2 regions of the Virgibacillus ihumii genome follow, and region 2 is predicted to be linked to the other one. Evidence: riboswitches for the same ligand, from Rfam matches in the RefSeq annotation. Region 2 holds a riboswitch; the other holds the start of a gene.
What was found. A riboswitch is a leader RNA that binds a small molecule or an ion and turns the genes downstream of it on or off. The one in region 2 is predicted to bind thiamine pyrophosphate.
Positions count from the first base shown of each region.

Region 1: linked by a shared signal. The riboswitch ahead of tenA (thiaminase II) and the one ahead of thiT (energy-coupled thiamine transporter ThiT) in region 2 are both predicted to bind thiamine pyrophosphate.

Region 1 covers NZ_CACVAN010000001.1:3,056,148-3,065,076, reverse strand. The annotation lists gene HUX68_RS14980 (phosphotransferase family protein) at 1-490, opposite strand, end outside; TPP riboswitch at 614-728, shown strand; gene thiW (energy coupling factor transporter S component ThiW) at 819-1,307, shown strand; TPP riboswitch at 1,316-1,419, shown strand; gene tenA (thiaminase II) at 1,478-2,167, shown strand; gene thiD (bifunctional hydroxymethylpyrimidine kinase/phosphomethylpyrimidine kinase) at 2,164-2,967, shown strand; gene thiM (hydroxyethylthiazole kinase) at 2,968-3,738, shown strand; gene thiE (thiamine phosphate synthase) at 3,742-4,347, shown strand; gene HUX68_RS14950 (MerR family transcriptional regulator) at 4,515-5,255, opposite strand; gene HUX68_RS14945 (hypothetical protein) at 5,434-5,868, opposite strand; gene HUX68_RS14940 (hypothetical protein) at 5,996-6,184, shown strand; gene HUX68_RS14935 (squalene/phytoene synthase family protein) at 6,245-7,063, opposite strand; gene HUX68_RS14930 (sugar O-acetyltransferase) at 7,347-7,886, shown strand; gene HUX68_RS14925 (YaiI/YqxD family protein) at 8,019-8,465, shown strand; gene HUX68_RS14920 (LysM peptidoglycan-binding domain-containing protein) at 8,591-8,929, opposite strand, start outside.
Region 2 covers NZ_CACVAN010000001.1:382,881-391,809, reverse strand. The annotation lists gene fdhD (formate dehydrogenase accessory sulfurtransferase FdhD) at 1-748, opposite strand, end outside; gene HUX68_RS01890 (Glu/Leu/Phe/Val family dehydrogenase) at 866-2,245, opposite strand; gene HUX68_RS01885 (hypothetical protein) at 2,395-3,816, opposite strand; gene thiT (energy-coupled thiamine transporter ThiT) at 4,290-4,865, opposite strand; TPP riboswitch at 4,985-5,088, opposite strand; gene HUX68_RS01875 (M3 family oligoendopeptidase) at 5,153-6,937, opposite strand; gene HUX68_RS01870 (N-acetylmuramoyl-L-alanine amidase family protein) at 7,103-7,921, opposite strand; gene HUX68_RS01865 (hypothetical protein) at 8,096-8,419, opposite strand; gene HUX68_RS01860 (DUF6884 domain-containing protein) at 8,425-8,895, opposite strand.

The DNA of each region.
Region 1 (8,929 bases), 2.7 Mb from region 2:
TCGTCCAAGCTGGTACTTCAAATGAAAAAATATCATTATAGCTGCTGTGCCGATATGGAAAGTCATCGGCATCCATTCCGTGAAAAGCCTCCAATGCTTCCGCCAGTCCATAAAGCCACTGGTCCATCCACTTGGGATTCAGTTCCACTTCACCATCCAGATATGTCATCAGAATAGTTGGGTTACCGCAAATATCACCATTTTTATCATATGCAATAAATTCCGGACTTACAACCCCTGTCTTCTTTGCCATTCGGAGACATTCCGCTTCATGATGTGCCAAATCAGGCTCTTCTCCCAGCCATTCCTCATTATCAAACTGTCGGACCACGTAGTGATTTAATTTCTGACCTGATTGAAGGGAGATGCGATGCAGGGTGGATGATGTACTCCCCTTCAACTGTTGGAACGATTCAACCGTTGCTTTTGGATTCGTATTATCAACGACCCAATCCAGCACTTGTTTTGATAATTTTGTATTGGTCATCATTCAGCAGCCTCCATTCATCATGTAATACGATTAATTATATAAAAAGTTTCGTGATTCTCAAAATATCCATGACAAACCGATATTCTTTTGTTATGCTTATTTTGAACAGTTAAATAATTTCAATCTCACTACTAGGGGTGCCCAAAGTGCGGGCTGAGAGGAAAGCGCAAAACAGCTTTCTGACTCTTATGGACCTGATCTGGTTAATACCAGCGGAGGGAAGTAGACATGCATTCTTTTCTAGCAGACTATTTCAAGTCAGGTCCTTCACCGGATCTGACTTTTTTATTTCCCCAGGAACAGTCCCCCTAATGAAAGGAGGGTTTTATTGAACCGAACCAGATTAATGACGACGATGGCTGTATTTGTTGCGATCGGGGTAATCGGATCCCAGTTGCTCTGGTTCCCGGCGGGTGTTGCAAAAGCTTATCCTGTTCAGCACGCCGTTAATGTGATGGCTGCAGTAACACTTGGGCCAGGTCCGGCTGTAGTGATTGCATTCATGATTGGTCTGCTCCGGAATATGCTGGGACTTGGTACACTGCTCGCTTTTCCCGGCGGCATGATCGGTGCTTTTTTAGCCGGAACACTTTATAAAAAAACGGGCCAAAAAGGTATGGCGGCACTCGGCGAAGCGGTTGGAACAGGGATACTCGGCGCACTCGCTTCGGCCCCTATTGCTAACCTCTTGATGGGTAGTTCTGCCGGCGCATTATTTTTTCTCCCATCATTTCTTGTCAGCAGTGTATCCGGTGCATGCATCGGCTGGCTTGTTGTCGCAAAAATGAATCAGCGGCATTTATCACTAGAAAATTAAATAATTCGGAAGACTGCTGGGGGCGCTGTTTTGGCTGAGAAAAGGATATTCCTTTGTCCCTTGGAACCTGATCAGGATAATTCCTGCGCAAGGGAAGTAGTTACGGACTCACAATCTCCTTCTAATAATTCCCCGGCAGCTTCCATAACCATTTCAAGGAGGCATTTTTCATGACATTTTCACAAGTTTTACGCGAAGAAAATAAAGACATATTTCAGGCCATTTTTGACCATCCGTTTGTTGATGGAATCGGGAAAGGTGATGTATCGGATCAGGCAATTGCCCACTATATCAAAGCTGATTTTGAATATTTGAATGCGTTTATTCGCATTTATGGCATCGCAGTCGCGAAATGTGACTTACGTGATGATATGCGGTTCTTCGATGAGCAGATTCAATTCGTACTGAACAGTGAAATCCACCCGCACCACAATTTTTGCGATCACATCGGGGTCGGATATGATGAACTTCAGGGATACCCGCTTCCACCAACAGCCGATCATTATGTCAAACACATGATGTACCATGCACAACTGGGAAGCCTTGGTGAAACGCTGTGTGCGCTTTTACCATGTCCCTGGACGTATTTGGAAATCGGTCAGGAACTAATGGAAAAATATCAACCAAATGAAAACCACCCTTTTTACCAGTGGATCAGTTTTTACGCAGATGAAGAGGTTGGAAAAATAACAACGGAAATGCGGGAGCGGCTAGATAAAATTGCCGAAAATTCCTCATTTGAACAACAACAGAAGATGAAAGAAGCTTTCCGCAAGAGCTGCCAGCTGGAACTATCATTCTGGGAAATGGCCTATACGTGTGAAGAATGGCCGTTGAAAGATGCGGTGATCAGCAAATGAACCATATTCCAAGTGTACTGACCATCGCAGGCACTGATCCAAGCGGCGGTGCCGGAATTCAGGCCGATTTAAAAACATTCCAGGAGCTGCAGGCATATGGGATGTCTGTGATTACATCCGTTGTTGCTCAGAATACAACCGGGGTCAAGCAGGTTCACCATCTGCCCGTCGGAATGATTAAAGAACAGCTAAATGCTGTTACTTCCGACATCCCAATTCACGCATTCAAAACCGGAATGATTGCCACGGTGGAAATGATGGAGACAATCGCCAAAAATGTAACCGATTTGGATGCTCCATTTATTATGGATCCGGTCATGGTTGCCAAAAGCGGTGATCCTTTAATTGCCAGAGACGCCCGCCGCTATTTGAGAGAAAAGCTACTGCCAATGACAACGCTGATAACACCTAATTTGCCGGAAGCAGAAGATATTGTCGGATGGAAGATCGAAAGTACAGAAGCCATGCAAAAGGCGGCAAAAGAAATCGTCCATACGTACGGTGCTGGTGCCTCATTAGTAAAAGGCGGTCATCTGGAAGGTAAAGCTGTTGATATTTTATATGATGGCGAAAATGTAAACACCTTTGAAGCGGAGCGGATTGATACGAAACACACACACGGAACCGGGTGCACCTACTCTGCCGCGATTACAGCATACATCGGCAGAGGGGAAACGTTACCTGCAGCTGTAGAAAAAGCAAAAAACTTTGTGACAGCAGCAATACGCGACTCCTTCCCACTTGGACATGGGAGCGGTCCGACAAACCATTGGGCATTGCGCCAGGAAAAGGTGAAATAATTGAATAAAATAATCATTAACAAAGTACGGGCAAAGCAGCCTTTAATCCATCATCTGACAAATCAGGTGGTTATGAACTTTACAGCAAATGGTTTGCTCTCCTTTGGCGGTGCACCGGTTATGGCAAAATCCGAAGAAGAAGCAGACGATATGGCTTCTGCTGCCGATGGTGTCCTGATTAACATTGGAACAATAACTGCACCGGAAATCCCGGCAATGATTGCAGCCGGTAAGACAGCTAATAAAAAGGGAATTCCGGTTGTACTTGATCCAGTTGGAGTTGCAGCCACTCCATTTCGCACGGATGCAGTAAAAAGGATCTTAAACGAAATTCAGCCTGACGTCATTAAAGGGAACGCCGGTGAACTCGCCCACCTTGTGCAAATTCCCTGGGAGACAAAAGGAGTTGAATCATTGGGTGATGGAAATGCCGACGATATTGCCTTAAAAGTTGCGAAAACCTATCAAACCACCGCAATTGTCACCGGAAAAACCGATGTCATTTGCAGCGGTGAGAAGATTCTCTACAATGACACCGGCAACCCAATCCTTGGAAAAATAACCGGTGCCGGCTGTTTGCTCGGATCTATTCTAACAGCCTGCCTGACAACAGACGATTCAATTGATCAACAGGCACACACTGCGCTTCGGTTTTACGGATTGGCTGCAGAATTTGCCGCCAATGGACTGGAAGTAAATGGACCAGGAACGTTTCTGCCGCGATTTATTGATGCCTTGTCACTCGAAACTAACAAATTGGAAAGGATTTAGTTTATGAATCTTCGAAAATACCTGATTATGGGCAGTCAAAATTGTGATGAAGATCCTGTCAAAATATTGGGAGCTGCAATTGACGCAGGTATCACCGTATTCCAATTCCGGGAAAAGGGCAGCGACGCCCTGACCGGCAATGCCAAGCTAAGGCTCGGATTAAAATTGCGATTGATGTGCTCCCGTTATGACATACCATTTATTGTTAATGATGATCTCAACTTAGTGGAGCCATTGGAAGCTGACGGAATCCACGTCGGACAGGATGATCAGGACGCTCAACAAGTGCGGGAGACGTTTCCCGATAAATTTCTTGGCCTTTCTGTCTCCAACCAGTCAGAAGTAAGCTCAAGCCCGATTCACCTGGCAGATTACCTTGGAGCTGGTCCCATGTTCCACACCTCTTCCAAGAAGGATGCGAAAATGCCTGTTGGTCCAGAGTGGATTGAGCAGCTTCGCAGGGAATATCCGGACAAACCGATTGTAGGTATTGGCGGAATCAATGAAAATAACGCTGCTTCGGTAATGGATGCCGGGGCGGATGGTGTTGCAGTGATCTCGGCTGTAACGAAGGCAACAGATATTAATGCGGCAGTGCAGCGGCTTTAGCCAAATGAATTCGCAAATCATTGGGTCATAGAGTTTGTGCGGAAAATTCTTGTTATTTCGGAAATCACCTCTTCATTAATATTATCGTACCAAACACCAAAAAAGTGGCATCCATTTTTAAAAAGATGCCACTTTTTTTCTTTTCAATACGATTTATAGAGTGAAGACTACTTTTTATGCCGATCAGCATAAACAGCCATCGCATCACGCATGAACACTGCAAGCCCGTCGCCAAACTGGTCGATGTTCTTAGTGAAACGTTCATCATCCACATACATTTGCCCGAGTCCTTTGAAAGCATCCAGGGAATAGCTGCCCATTCTATTCAGGAAATGGTACCATTTTTCAATACCTTCCTGAGCTACGTCAGAATCCGGTGCTTCATGACGAATTGCTGCCAGGTCTCTATAGATGGCATTGAATTCATCTCCGAATGCTTTTTTCTCATCTTGGGACATGCTATTGATTTTGGCGTTCGATTCATCAACAGCTTTATCGCCCCAGCGTTCACGTGCTTCCTGTTCGTATGGGTTATGACTGAAATCAAAGCCTTCAAATTTTTCTTTATTGCTCATTTTAATCTCTCCTTTCATATCTTGAATGGTCTTATCAACCGTCGCAATCATTTTGTCGAGTCTGTTTCGTTTCTCCAACAGTAGGTTACGGTGCATCTCCAGCGCTTCCTGCCTGTCAAATGAGGGACTGCCGATAATTTCTTTTATCTTTTTCAAAGGGAAGCCGAGTTCTTTAAAAAATAATATTTGCTGCAATGTTTCCAAATCATTAACGGAGTAAATTCGATAACCGGATTCGGTTGTCTCTTCCGAGGTCAGTAATCCAATTTCATCATAATGATGCAGTGTGCGCACACTGATACCGACCAAGTTGGCAACCTCTTTTACTTTCATTCAGTGCAACCTCCCTTCAATTGTTACTATAAAGTATAACGTAACGTTAGAGTCAATACATTTTATTGAAAAACTTTTTTCATTGCCAAGACTGGTTGTACAGTACGAAAGATGTGTTAAACTGCAAAAAAATAACCACTATCCCTTATTTGAATTGGATAGTGGTATCCCATAATAATTAATGATATCGGAACCAGACAAACCAACCTTTTTCTTTATTTTTGGCAAGGAAAATTTGACCTTCTGCATTGCTGGCACTTTTCCCTTCCCATTTCGGAAAATGAATCCTGACCAGCCATGACTTTTCAGCAACATCTTTACCGCAAAAATTAATGGCCATTTCATAGTAAACTTCATTGTGATTGTCTCCAACCGTTTTTGGAAAAGACTTTGCAGTGATGATTTTCCATTCACTGTACATGTCAGCGTCATCGCCTTGGGCATAAACTTTTGGAATAATCTTTTCCAGTGCTTTCCTTAGTTCCTTTTCATCGTCCATAGATGTTTCTTCCAAATCACTCGGTTCTGGGCATTCAACTGAACCTGCACGAACCGATCCTGCTGTTGTTCCAAATAATAAAAGCGCCAGCGTAACCAGCATTATTTTTTTCATATTTCACCTCCATATGTCTACCTTTCCACAACAGATTCAAAATATGAAGTATTACTGCTGCCCATACAAAATTGGACATCCGGCCATATCGTAATATGAAAGACTTTTTAACAGGAGGTATTATAAAATGAGAGATTTGGTTTTTGTATATTTGGCCAGCATCGTCGCGGGTTACGCACTTACCCTTATACCGACATCGGCGGTCATCACCCAGGCAATAGCAGATGTACTTGGGTTAATCGGCGGGCTGACAATGATTGTATTCGCCATAGCTATCCTGGTGCTGGGCGTCAAAACCCTGCTGAATAAGCACTGAACTAAATAGTAAGAGAGACCGCATCAAAGCAGTCTCTCTTACAAATCAACAACTTTTCAATTATTTTTCTTTAATATCTTCCACAATCGTTTCCACTTCATTACGTGATATTTTTTCCCGGCCTTCCTTCAATGCCTTAACCGTCCGTTTTGCCAAAGCAAGCGGGATCCGGCAGAATACTTTAATGGTACGGGTATTAATATCTTTCATATATTCATCTGCTTTGCCAAGATTATTTTCCGTGTAATGGAACATATCATCACGGCTCCAGCCATCTGGAACAAAATTTACACCACGCTCACTGTCTTCATCCTGATTCCGCAAAATATTGACCGCCTGAAGTCCACGGCCATATCCAATAGCCAAATCACGGTCAGTCGTGGTGCCGTCATACCATTCCCAAATATCAGAAAGCATGACACCAACCAATCCGGCAACATAATATGTATAATCATCCAGATCTTCTTTCGTTTTCACTTTCCATCCCTTTTCTGCCCAGTCGGCCATTCCGCCGGCCATGACGCTGGTCGATTTCTTAACCTGTTCGACGATACTTTCAGGGCAAACTTCAAGCCAATCACCAAGCCTGAGTGTAACTTCCGGCAGGAGCTTTTCGTACGGCTTCAGCAATTCACGATATGCATCCTGATCAAATTCATTTTGCAGCAGAATTTTAGTTGACCGGAGCAGCGATGTTTTTGTTTCTTTATCCAACTCCTCATGATCTTCTATTTCATCAATTGCCCGCATGCACAAATATGCCGAACCGACTGTTTTTTTCAATACCGGCTTCAGCAATGTTATCGGTATGTAGAACGTTCTGCTTGTCAGTTTCAGAATATGCATCGCATCTTTTTCAAGTTTCTTTGCTTCACTCAACCGTTACGCCTCCCTTAATTAATACTATTATAACAAAAATCCCCCGGTAATAATATCAAAATAGGAAGGTCCTGCAAAACGGCTTCTTTTGTGCAAAGTAGTGAAGTTTTCTTCTCAACCACATCGTATGCCCGCTTCATTTTCCCCTGTGCTTCACCACCTCCCCCCATACACGTTTCTCTTCCCGATTGGTATTTGCTTTAATTTTATTTTATGATGAATAGGATATACAAGCAACTGCGCCAATTAGGAGGGAATCCCTTTGTTTACGGAAAAAGAAAAAATGCTGAATGAAGAATTATATAATCCAGAAGACGCTGTATTGGTAGAGGAACGTAAAAACGCACGGAGACTGACCAGACTATTAAACAGAACAAATGAAACCGAGAGTGAACGACACCACGAATTACTCAGAGAGCTTTTTGGGTCTACTGGCAAAAACATCGAAGTTGAGCCTGCCTTTCACTGTGATTACGGATACAACATACATGTCGGGGAAAACTTTTATGCGAACTTTAACTGTGTCATTCTCGATGTCTGTCAGGTACGAATAGGTAACAATTGCATGATGGCCCCGGGGGTTCATATCTATACCGCAACACATCCACTAAACTCGTACGAGCGGATAGCAGGAAAGGAATATGGAAAACCGGTAACCATCGGGGATAATGTCTGGATCGGGGGCAGTGCAGTCATCAATCCAGGTGTGACAATTGGACATAATGCGGTAATTGCTTCGGGTGCTGTTATCACAAAAGACGTTCCCGATAATGTTGTCGTTGGCGGAAATCCGGCTAAGATTATTAAAAAATTGGATGTTTAATTGAAACATACCGCTCCTGCAAGTTGAAGCGGTATGTTTTCAATGGATCCAAGAAAGCCAGTCATTCATAGAAAATGGTCTGTCCTTATCTTATTTGCTACAATAGCCTGTAAAAGATTGGAGGGATTCGTGTTGAAGATTTACGTGGATGCAGATGCCTGTCCGGTAAAGGATGTCATTATTGAGATTGCTGCGGATTACCAGGTGCCTGTGGTTATCGTCAAGAGCTTTGCCCACTTTTCCCCTAATGATGAGCAGCCTGGTGTTGAGACGATTTACGTTGATACCGGTGCTGAAGCCGCGGATTACCGGATTATGAAGTTAGCCGGAAGCGGCGATATAATTATCACCCAAGACTACGGACTGGCTTCACTTGGACTGGCAAAAGGGTGTACTGTCCTGCATCACAAGGGGTTTGCATACACGAACGACAATATCGATCAGCTCCTGCAGACACGCTATTTAAGCGCAATGGCACGTAAAAGCGGCAAGCGTACCAAGGGACCGAAAGCATTCACCTCTGAAGATGAACAGAAATTCACGGAACTTTTCCGGAGTAAACTTGAGGAATTGATTTAAGTTTTCCCCGTAGCATTTTGCCTGTGAACTTCGCATATCAACCTCCGAGCATGGGGCTGCAACTAAATACGAAATAAAAGAACACCCCCAATATCAGTCGTATCAGAGGTGATTTTTCGGAGTCATTATAATTTCCGTACAGAAAAGTTATCCTGCAGAACCGCCCAGTTTTGCGGGAAGGCATTACCCAGTACCCAGTAGCTTGGGCCACGCAGGTTGTATTCCTTGATCAAATCATATTTAGCTTGCATGCTGCGGGCATCCTCAAACCACACCTCATGTCGCTGTCCGGTTTCATCAGTATAATGGAAAAATGGCGCCTGGTATTCCTCGTTGTATTCAATCGGTACGCCATGCTGTACGGCAAGCTGCACCGCTTCCTGAGGACTGATTGTCTGTGCAGTGGTTCCTTCCACCCATGGGATATTCCAATCGCGTCCGTACAGTGGTACACCCATCATAAT
Region 2 (8,929 bases):
TCAATTTATTCTCCCTGACAAAGCCAATTGCTGTTATCTGCAGATCATCAGCAAGCTTTAGTGCAAGATCGGTCGGTGCTGATTTGGCAATTAATACGCCGGCACCAATCTTGGAAACTTTTAAAATAACTTCCGATGAAATCCGGCCGCTGAATAAAATACATTTATCTTTCAGTGAAATTCGGTTCTGCATAATATATCCGTACAATTTATCAAGTGCATTATGGCGGCCGATATCAATGGCAGATGCGATGATGCCATTAGCTGATGCAATTGCCGCCTGATGAACCCCGCCTGTCCGCCCATATACTTCAGCCTTTTTATCAAAGTCTACCATCAACTGATAGACCTGTTCTGCTGAAAATTGAACGGAGGAATAGATTGTCTTCGCCGTTTTAACATCCTGCTCCAAGTAAAACTCCCTGCTTTTACCACAGCATGACCCAATCCAGCGTTCGGTTCGCTTCGCAAATTCAACCCGGGTGGATAATTCCGCATAAGCAAAGCCTTTCTCTTCATCAATTGTTAATTTCAGCACTTGTTCCGCGGTACGAATCAATCCCTCAGAAGCTAAAAATCCTAAAACAAGCTGTCGGATTTCGTTAGGTGTACAGACAATCGTTGCATACTGCTCACCATTTATCATGATCGTAACCGCGGCTTCCCTGGCAATCTCATCATACTCCGTTGCCTTCAGATGATTATGGTATTTAGTCGTTGACCATAACGACAGACTTTTATCATCCATCGATAACCTCCCCTCCATAGACAAATCCTTTTTTGACCTTAATTTTCCTATTCACTGAATATTATAACATATCTATTTATTAAAAAGACATTCCGCTCGTGCAGAATGTCTTTTCGTTTAATATAATTTTCCCTGCCGGTACAGAATGGTGGAAATTTTCATTACAGCATGGATATAACAGTTCTGACGCAGTGGAAAGGGATCACCGAAAAACTGCGGTAATATCGTATCAAAAGTTTCTTTCATTTTATCAAATAATCGTTTATACACTTCTTCTTCGCTGAAAAACTGAGTCTCTCTGCCCTGAAGCCACTCAAAATAAGAAACGATCACACCACCGGCATTTGTCAGAATGTCTGGTGCAATAATGACACCGTTTTCACTCAAATAACGGTCTGCCTCAGTGGTAATAGGGGCATTGGCTCCCTCGATAATTATCTGGGCTTTGACATCTGATACGTTATCTTTATGAATCTGCCCGCCTAATGCTGCCAGGCACAATACATCAACATCCAGCGTTAATACATCATCCCGGTCCTGAATGTCCGCCTTGACATCCGCCTCCTCAAGCTGATGGCCATCAACAGGCAAATCCCCGCCGTTATTGGATGTGTATTTTACCAGTGCTGGTATATCCAAACCATCGGAATTATACAGCGTTACATGCCGGTCACTGACAGCAACAATTTTATTATTTATATAATTGCACTGAAAAGCTTCCAAAGCTGCAACAGATCCGACGTTCCCGAAACCTTGAACCGCCATTGTCAGTGTTTTATCCTTATGTTTCAGTGCAGTTTTTGCAAAAATGTTATCCCGTTCAGCCAGCCATTTTTCCTGTTCATTTACAAAGTTATGGAGCATATAACGGAAAGTAAAATATACACCTTTTCCGGTAGCTTCTCTCCGCCCCAGTGAACCACCATTCAGGACACTTTTACCGGTAAAACTGCCGCGATAAGGCAAGCCAGGCCGGATGCTCTTGTACTCACCCATCATCCAGTCCATTTCTCTGGCACTCGAACCGACATCTGGGGCAGGAATATCTTTGTCCGGACCAAGAATTTCACTGAAGTACTGCACATATTTTTTGCAAATCAAATTGAGCTCCCGAACACTGTATTCCCGTGGATTTATCATGATTCCGCCTTTACCGCCGCCAAACGGTACTTCATGCAGCGCATTTTTTAACGTCATAAGCGAGGCGAGATTGATTACTTCATTTTCTTCAACCGATTCGTGAAATCGGATTCCTCCTTTATATGGACCTAAAATATTATTATGCTGCACACGAAAGGCGGGAATACGGATTACCTTTTCATCTTCCAGCGTAACCCGCAAAAATGATTTACTGACATGGTTTGGAGTAGATAAAATAGAAACGAGTGAAGTAAATGCTTTTTGTCTTGACTGACCTGTCATTTCCGGTAAAAAAGACTTATCATCCAGCAATGCATCCAGTGATTTTTTCACGATATCTGTAGTACTTTGTACCATAACATAACCTCCATCATTAGAAAACTTGTTTTTTCACCATGTTTGATAGCGAATCGATTTTATTTCATGAATACATATATAACGAGTGTATCAAAAAGGCTGTGAAAAAAGCCAACGATTTCCAACTTTGATGGAGGTTGCGGATTCCGTCAAAAAAGGAAAACAGCCAAAACAGTCGAAACTAAGAGCCCCAGAATAACCGGAATGAAGTTTTTGCGGACGAGTTCCATGACGGAAACGCCGCAAAAACCGGCAATTGCAATCATGGATGACCATGCGACAATCGTTCCGCCACCGGTCCAAATGGAGCCCATCTGCCCGATTGCGGCAAGTGTGCCAGGATCAATGGAACCGCTGCTTAATGATGAAGCAAGCGCACCGGTCAACGGAAGACCGGAAAAACCTGAGCCGTCAAGTCCGGTTATGATTCCAATAACAAGAATGCTGAAAGCAGCAAACAGTGCACTCTCGGGAAGATATTGCTGTGAGGATTGAACAAGATCAAAAAGTAACCCTGGCGCTTTTTCACTTACTCCCAGAATACTTCCGGAAAAATCGGAACTCCCAAGGAAGAAAAATCCTGCAATCGGTATTACCGGTCCCATCGCTTTAAAGGCAAATACAAAACCTTCCGTAATATAATTGCTGATATAATCAAGTGCATGATGCCGGCCAAATGCGACCGTTGAAAGTAACAGCAAGATAACAGCTACACCACCAATAAATGCTGCCCCGTCACCACCTTCAAAGCCGCTCATTCTTCCTGCCTGAAGCTTTGAATACATCATGAAAATAACGACTGCCAGCAGCGAAACCGGAACGAGCACCGCAAACACTTTGCTCCACGTACGCAGATGGGCAGCGTGGTTCTTGTTTGCTGATTCTTTCGCACCCTGCATTGCCTCTAATTCAACCTCATTTTGCGGGCTGTTTTTTGTCCGAATCGTTTTTCGGTACATTAAATAGGCAAGACCAATTGCCACAGCACCGGTAATAATCGACAATATTAATGCCTTATCTGTTATTAGTCCAACATCAATTCCAGCGGATTTTGCCGACAAACTTGGAGCGACCTGCACAATATAGTCCGATGACAATGCCATCCCCTGCCCCGCTAATGCCACAGCAACCGCTGCTAACAACGCCGGTAACCCTGACCGGATTGCTGCCGGCACAAGCAACGCACAAATCAGCGGAACTGCCGGTGTTGGCCAGAAGAACAGTGATATGACATACGTCACAGCAATCAAAACAAAAAATGAAACATGTCCGTTGACCATCACCTTTTGAATCGGCTGAATCATTCTGCGATCAGCACCAAGGTCACGAAGCGAGTGCAGTAATGCCATCATAAATGTAATAATCAGGAAAATGCTGAAAAGTTCTTTCGCTGCAACCAGGTTGGCGTTAAAAATGGACGTAAACCCATCCACAATACTGCCGTTATATACCCAAGCAATAACAAATGTCCCAAGCAATGATGGGAGCACCACACCTTTTCGGAAAATCATCGTTAAAATGATGATTAACGTAAATAAACCATATAACCAATGCGAAATAGTCAGCTCCATCGCAACCACTTCCTTTTTTAGTGTGCTATAGCCTATGCACATCGTAGGGAAGTGGTGTCAGATGCATTTAAAAGAACAGAACCTATTGAATGTCAAAAGCTTATGAAATATATTCGCGGTTTTGAGTATGATATTCGCGGTTTTGAGTCATTTATTCTCGTTTCCAGAACGTATATTCGTGATTTTGAGTTGGATATGCGCGTTTTCATAAATTTGTGAGCCACACGACTCAAATGCACTTGCCAAAATTCATCTTTTCAAGTTTATGTTTCTGTATCTTCCTTCTCAGCACAATCATTACACAGCAACCTGCCGTCAATCTGAACTCCGTCAAAAAAGCCATTTTCACAATAGACATTTTTTCCACAAGACTGGCACTGCCCGATCAACTCTCTCATTTGTATCACCTCTATCTTAAGTATAGAAAAATAGCCCCTCGCGTGCAAAGGACTATTCTTGATGCGTGATATATTTTATTGGGTTGATTCAATTAATGTTCGCGGCTGCTTGTAAAATAACAGAAACACAAGAGCAGCAGATAGAATAAATGACGGCAGCATGTAGGAACCATTGTACAACAGTGAATACAGCCAAACCGGTTGTCCATCGGGAGCTGCCTCCGCAAAGAATGCAATACCTCCTGCGAAGTGTGCCAAAAAGCGTAAACTTGAACCGACGAACACGCCCAGGGCAATGTACAGGAAAGTGCTTTTACCATTGCCCTTATTGACAGCATTCTGAACCGGTTTCGCAAAAGCACCGGCCACTCCAAGTACTGTAAAGGCTACAATATAATCAAGAAATCCCTGCAGTGGAGTCAATATAAATCCGCCAAACATGATTTGCAATCCACCCCACAAAAATCCTGACAACAATCCGCCTTTTATTCCCCATCGAAAAGCAACGATAAAAATTGGAATCATTGCAAACGAAACCGAACCACCCTGTGCCCATATTTTAAATGATAAAAACGGGATTGTATCAAGCAATAACGCCAGAGCCGTGAAAATAGGAACCTCCACCAAAAACAGTGTACGTTTCGAACGCATTCAATAAACCTCCCCTTTCCCGTCGGTCCAAAACCTGCCGGACGGAATTTTTCACAAAAAAAGCAATGCCAAGGGGAAGCTTCCTGATGGGGAATCCACTCACATTACTGCTGTAATCCATCAAAAAAAGCCACCATCCCTACGCTAGTATTAACTAACAGGTTCGAAGGGTAAGAACAATTTCTCGTTCACTCTCAGCCAATCGGCTCCCCCTGCAGGCTTCTATTAATCTGCTTTTTATGTTATCTGTATTATAACTTAACTGAATGGTAATAACAAACGTATTGTTATAAGCTCAGAAATTCATTTACATCATTTACACAAAGAGAAATAGCGCTTTCCCAGAAATCCGGCTTGGTTAAATCAACATCCAAATGCTTCGCTGCCAAATCTTCCACCGTCATCCGACCAGTATCACGAAGCAGCGCAATATAGTCATCTTCAAAGTTGCCCCCCATTTTCTGAGCATGTGCGTAAATGCCAAGACTGAACAAATACCCGAACGTATACGGGAAGTTATAAAACGGTACACCTGTGATATGAAAATGCAATTTAGACGCCCAGAAATTTGGATCATATTCATCAAGCGCATCCCCATACGCATCCTTTTGCGCATCAATCATCATTTCATTTAAACGCTCCACTGGCACTATTCCCTGTTTCCGTTCCTCATAAAACTGCTGTTCAAAATGAAACCTCGCCTGGATATTCATGAAAAAGGCAATACTGCGCTGAATTTTCGTCTCCAACAACACCTTTTTTTCCTCTGTGTTTCGGGCATTTTTAACAGATGCATCGGAAACAATCATCTCAGCAAATGTGGAAGCTGTCTCCGCAACATTCATGGCATATCCCTGGTTCAATCCGTGCATATCATTCATAACGTGCTGATGGTATGCATGCCCAAGTTCATGTGCCAATGTTGCGATATTGGATGATGTTCCGGAATATGTCATGAAAATCCGTGTTTGCTTGCTTTCTGGAAAATTCGTACAAAACCCGCCAGGACGTTTGCCGGGCCGATCCTCAGCTTCTATCCACCTTTCCTCAAAAGCCATCTGTGCAAAATCAGCCATTTTCGGACTGAACTTACTGAACTGCTCAACAATAAAATTGGCTCCATCCGTATACGGTGTTTTTTTCACGGTTTCTGACAGTGGAGCCCCAATATCGTACATACTCAACTTTTTAAGGCCAAGCAGTTCTACCTTCTTGGCCAGAAAGTCGGTAAAATGATGTTTGTTCCGATTAATCGCATTCCACATCGCATCAAGCGTTTCCTGTTGCATACGGTTCATAGCAAGCGGCTCTTTCAGCACATGCTTCCAGTTGCGGTGCTTATACGTCTGCAGCCGAACGCCAGCCAGATGATTCAAAGTTTGCCCAATAAAGTCGGCGTTTTCTCCCCATGCCTTCCCCAGTTGTTCAAAAACATGTTTCCTGACGCCACGATCAGGATCACTCATTTTATTGGATGCCTGACCGACAGAAACATAATTCGTTTCACCATTCTCCTCAATTTCAACACGCATATTGGCTGTCACCGTATCATACATCTGACTCCAGCCATGATATCCACTAATCGATAAATCATTAATCAATTTCTCCTTATCAGCTGACAGCAGTTCATTCGCCTTATTCCGATATTCCCCCAACACAAAAGCCAGATCCCGAATCGCCGGATCGCCTAGCAGTTCATCCCACTGTTGGTCCTGAATTGCTGTCAGTTTCTGTTCAAAACTCGTTTTCACGGCTTCCATTTCGGCGCGCAGTTCACTTCTTTTTCCAACCAGCAGACTTGCTTTCTTATCGTGAACATCCTGCGCATTGATACAGCTGATAAATGCAAATGCCTCTCCCATTTTATTTTGTGTACCTTCAAGTAAATCAGCTACTTTCTTTATCTGATCAGCACGACTTACCTGCACCGGATCAAATTCCTCGACCGCATTTGCAAGCGCTTGCAAATCATGTTTAATATCATTCATATATGTATGTAATTCTGCGGAGTCGCTTCCCCCTGGAAAAATCACATCAATATCCCATGCAGGGTTGTACGTAATTTGTTGCATCAAATCTTCCTTTCCGTTTTAAATTTTCTTTATTTTTAGTATAGCGAAAAACCGTACATTGTTCAGTAGGCATTACGGCCTATTAATAATAAGCCTGGAGTTGATATGCATCCAGGCTTTTTATTTTTTGACGGAAAATCCAATAAACAAGCTTTACGAAAAGCCTTATGACAAGACAGCCCCTGTTGAAGGATGGGCATATATTTGTACTTTCCCAAAGTCACGTGTTTGAATGGTATATACATGCAGCTGTGGATTACCGAGCACTTTATACGTAAGACCGCCAAACTTTGCAGGACGCAGGAACCCTTTTTCATTTCCCCTGATAGGGGTAACATTCAATGGATACACCCGCCACGATTTTGCATTTGATGGAAGCTGAAGAAATTCTTTTCGTTCCATTTCTGCAGCAGCATTGTCTCTTCCCTTTTTATATGGATGATTAATATAGAGACAAAAAGCTTTCACGATGGCTTCAGCATATTTTTCCCAATTCTGTCTCAGTTGACGTACATCATCTGCAGATGAATCAGCGAATCCATATTCAATTATGACTGTTTTTACATGACCTGTATCACGGTTCATATAATAAAAATCCAGCCTTGGATTACCGGGCAATGTCCGTGTGAATATTCTTCGTACATTTTGTCCTGTAGAGCGAATCCCTTCCGCAAGCTGCTTAGGTAAACCTTTCCCGCCATAGATGGAATGAATTATTTCAGCCCCGTCACCACCGCCGGCATTAATGTGATTGGAAAAACAATATTCCGCACCGCTTTCACGCACAATCCGTGTCCGGTTTGCCGGGAACAGTGTCACGTCCGCCTCCCTTGTAATCGCAACTGGTATTCCAAGCGTTTTAAATCGTTCATACTGATAAAGCGATATGGATAACGTAAGGTTTTTTTCAATCCAGTGTCTGTTTGACCCGCCCCCGGGATCCTTCCCGCCATGTCCCGGATCAATAATAACGATCGGCTTCATTTTACTCCCCCTTATATGATTTTTCGGGAGGAAATTCCGACTACCTATTCACCTATACTATCGTTCACCGGGAATAATAGGTGGCAATACTTCTTAAAAAAAAACACACTCAAGCAGAAAACCGGTACTGGCTGGATATAAAAAACCCCCACAAATTTTATGTGAGGGTTTCCGTTACTCCTGATTACGCTTAACCGGGAGCAGCCCATCCGAGATCTTATATGCTACTGCACTAAATGCTATTACACCACTGATCATCACAAAGAAGGCATAGACAATCTTAACAACTAAACCAACAAACCATCCGGGCGACAAATCTGATAAATAATTTACGCCGAAGTAAAACAGACTTCCAAAAATAGCGATGGATGCCAAGAATGTAATCAGCACCCCAATATTCTGGAGGAGAGACAATTTCCTGAATGTTTCCCTGTGTTTAAATGATATGTATATCATATATACAAGTAAAACCGCGATAATAAATGTCATTCGATCCATTTATACTAACTCCTGTCTTTCATTCGAATCGGCTCATTATCCTGAACCGCTTGTTTCAGCGCCTGCTGCATGTAACCAATGCCACTGTATTGCAGCAGCGGATACGTTCGTGGCTGATCTTTATTAAAGGCACTGTTTATTACTGGCTTATACTTTTTTCCAGTTAATATCACAAGCATATCATACTGATCAAGCTGCTTCTTTTGTACCTGCTCCCGCAATTTGTGATTGGTTATGATTTCATCACTTTTTTGATTAAATGTTACATTATACTGTCCGGGAACAATATCTTCGGGAAATAAAAATCCATGTTTGGCTGATAAAACTACCCAGTCATCAGTAAATGCCTCCGCATAATTACGACATAAATGATGCAATGTGCCAATGTAAGCATCACTCGCCTGTACTGCGCCGATATTTTCATATCTGTCCCAGATCTTTTTCCTGCCACATGGAATGATGCTGAGTTGTTTCATATGTAAAAACCTCTTTTTATTTTAGTATAGCATG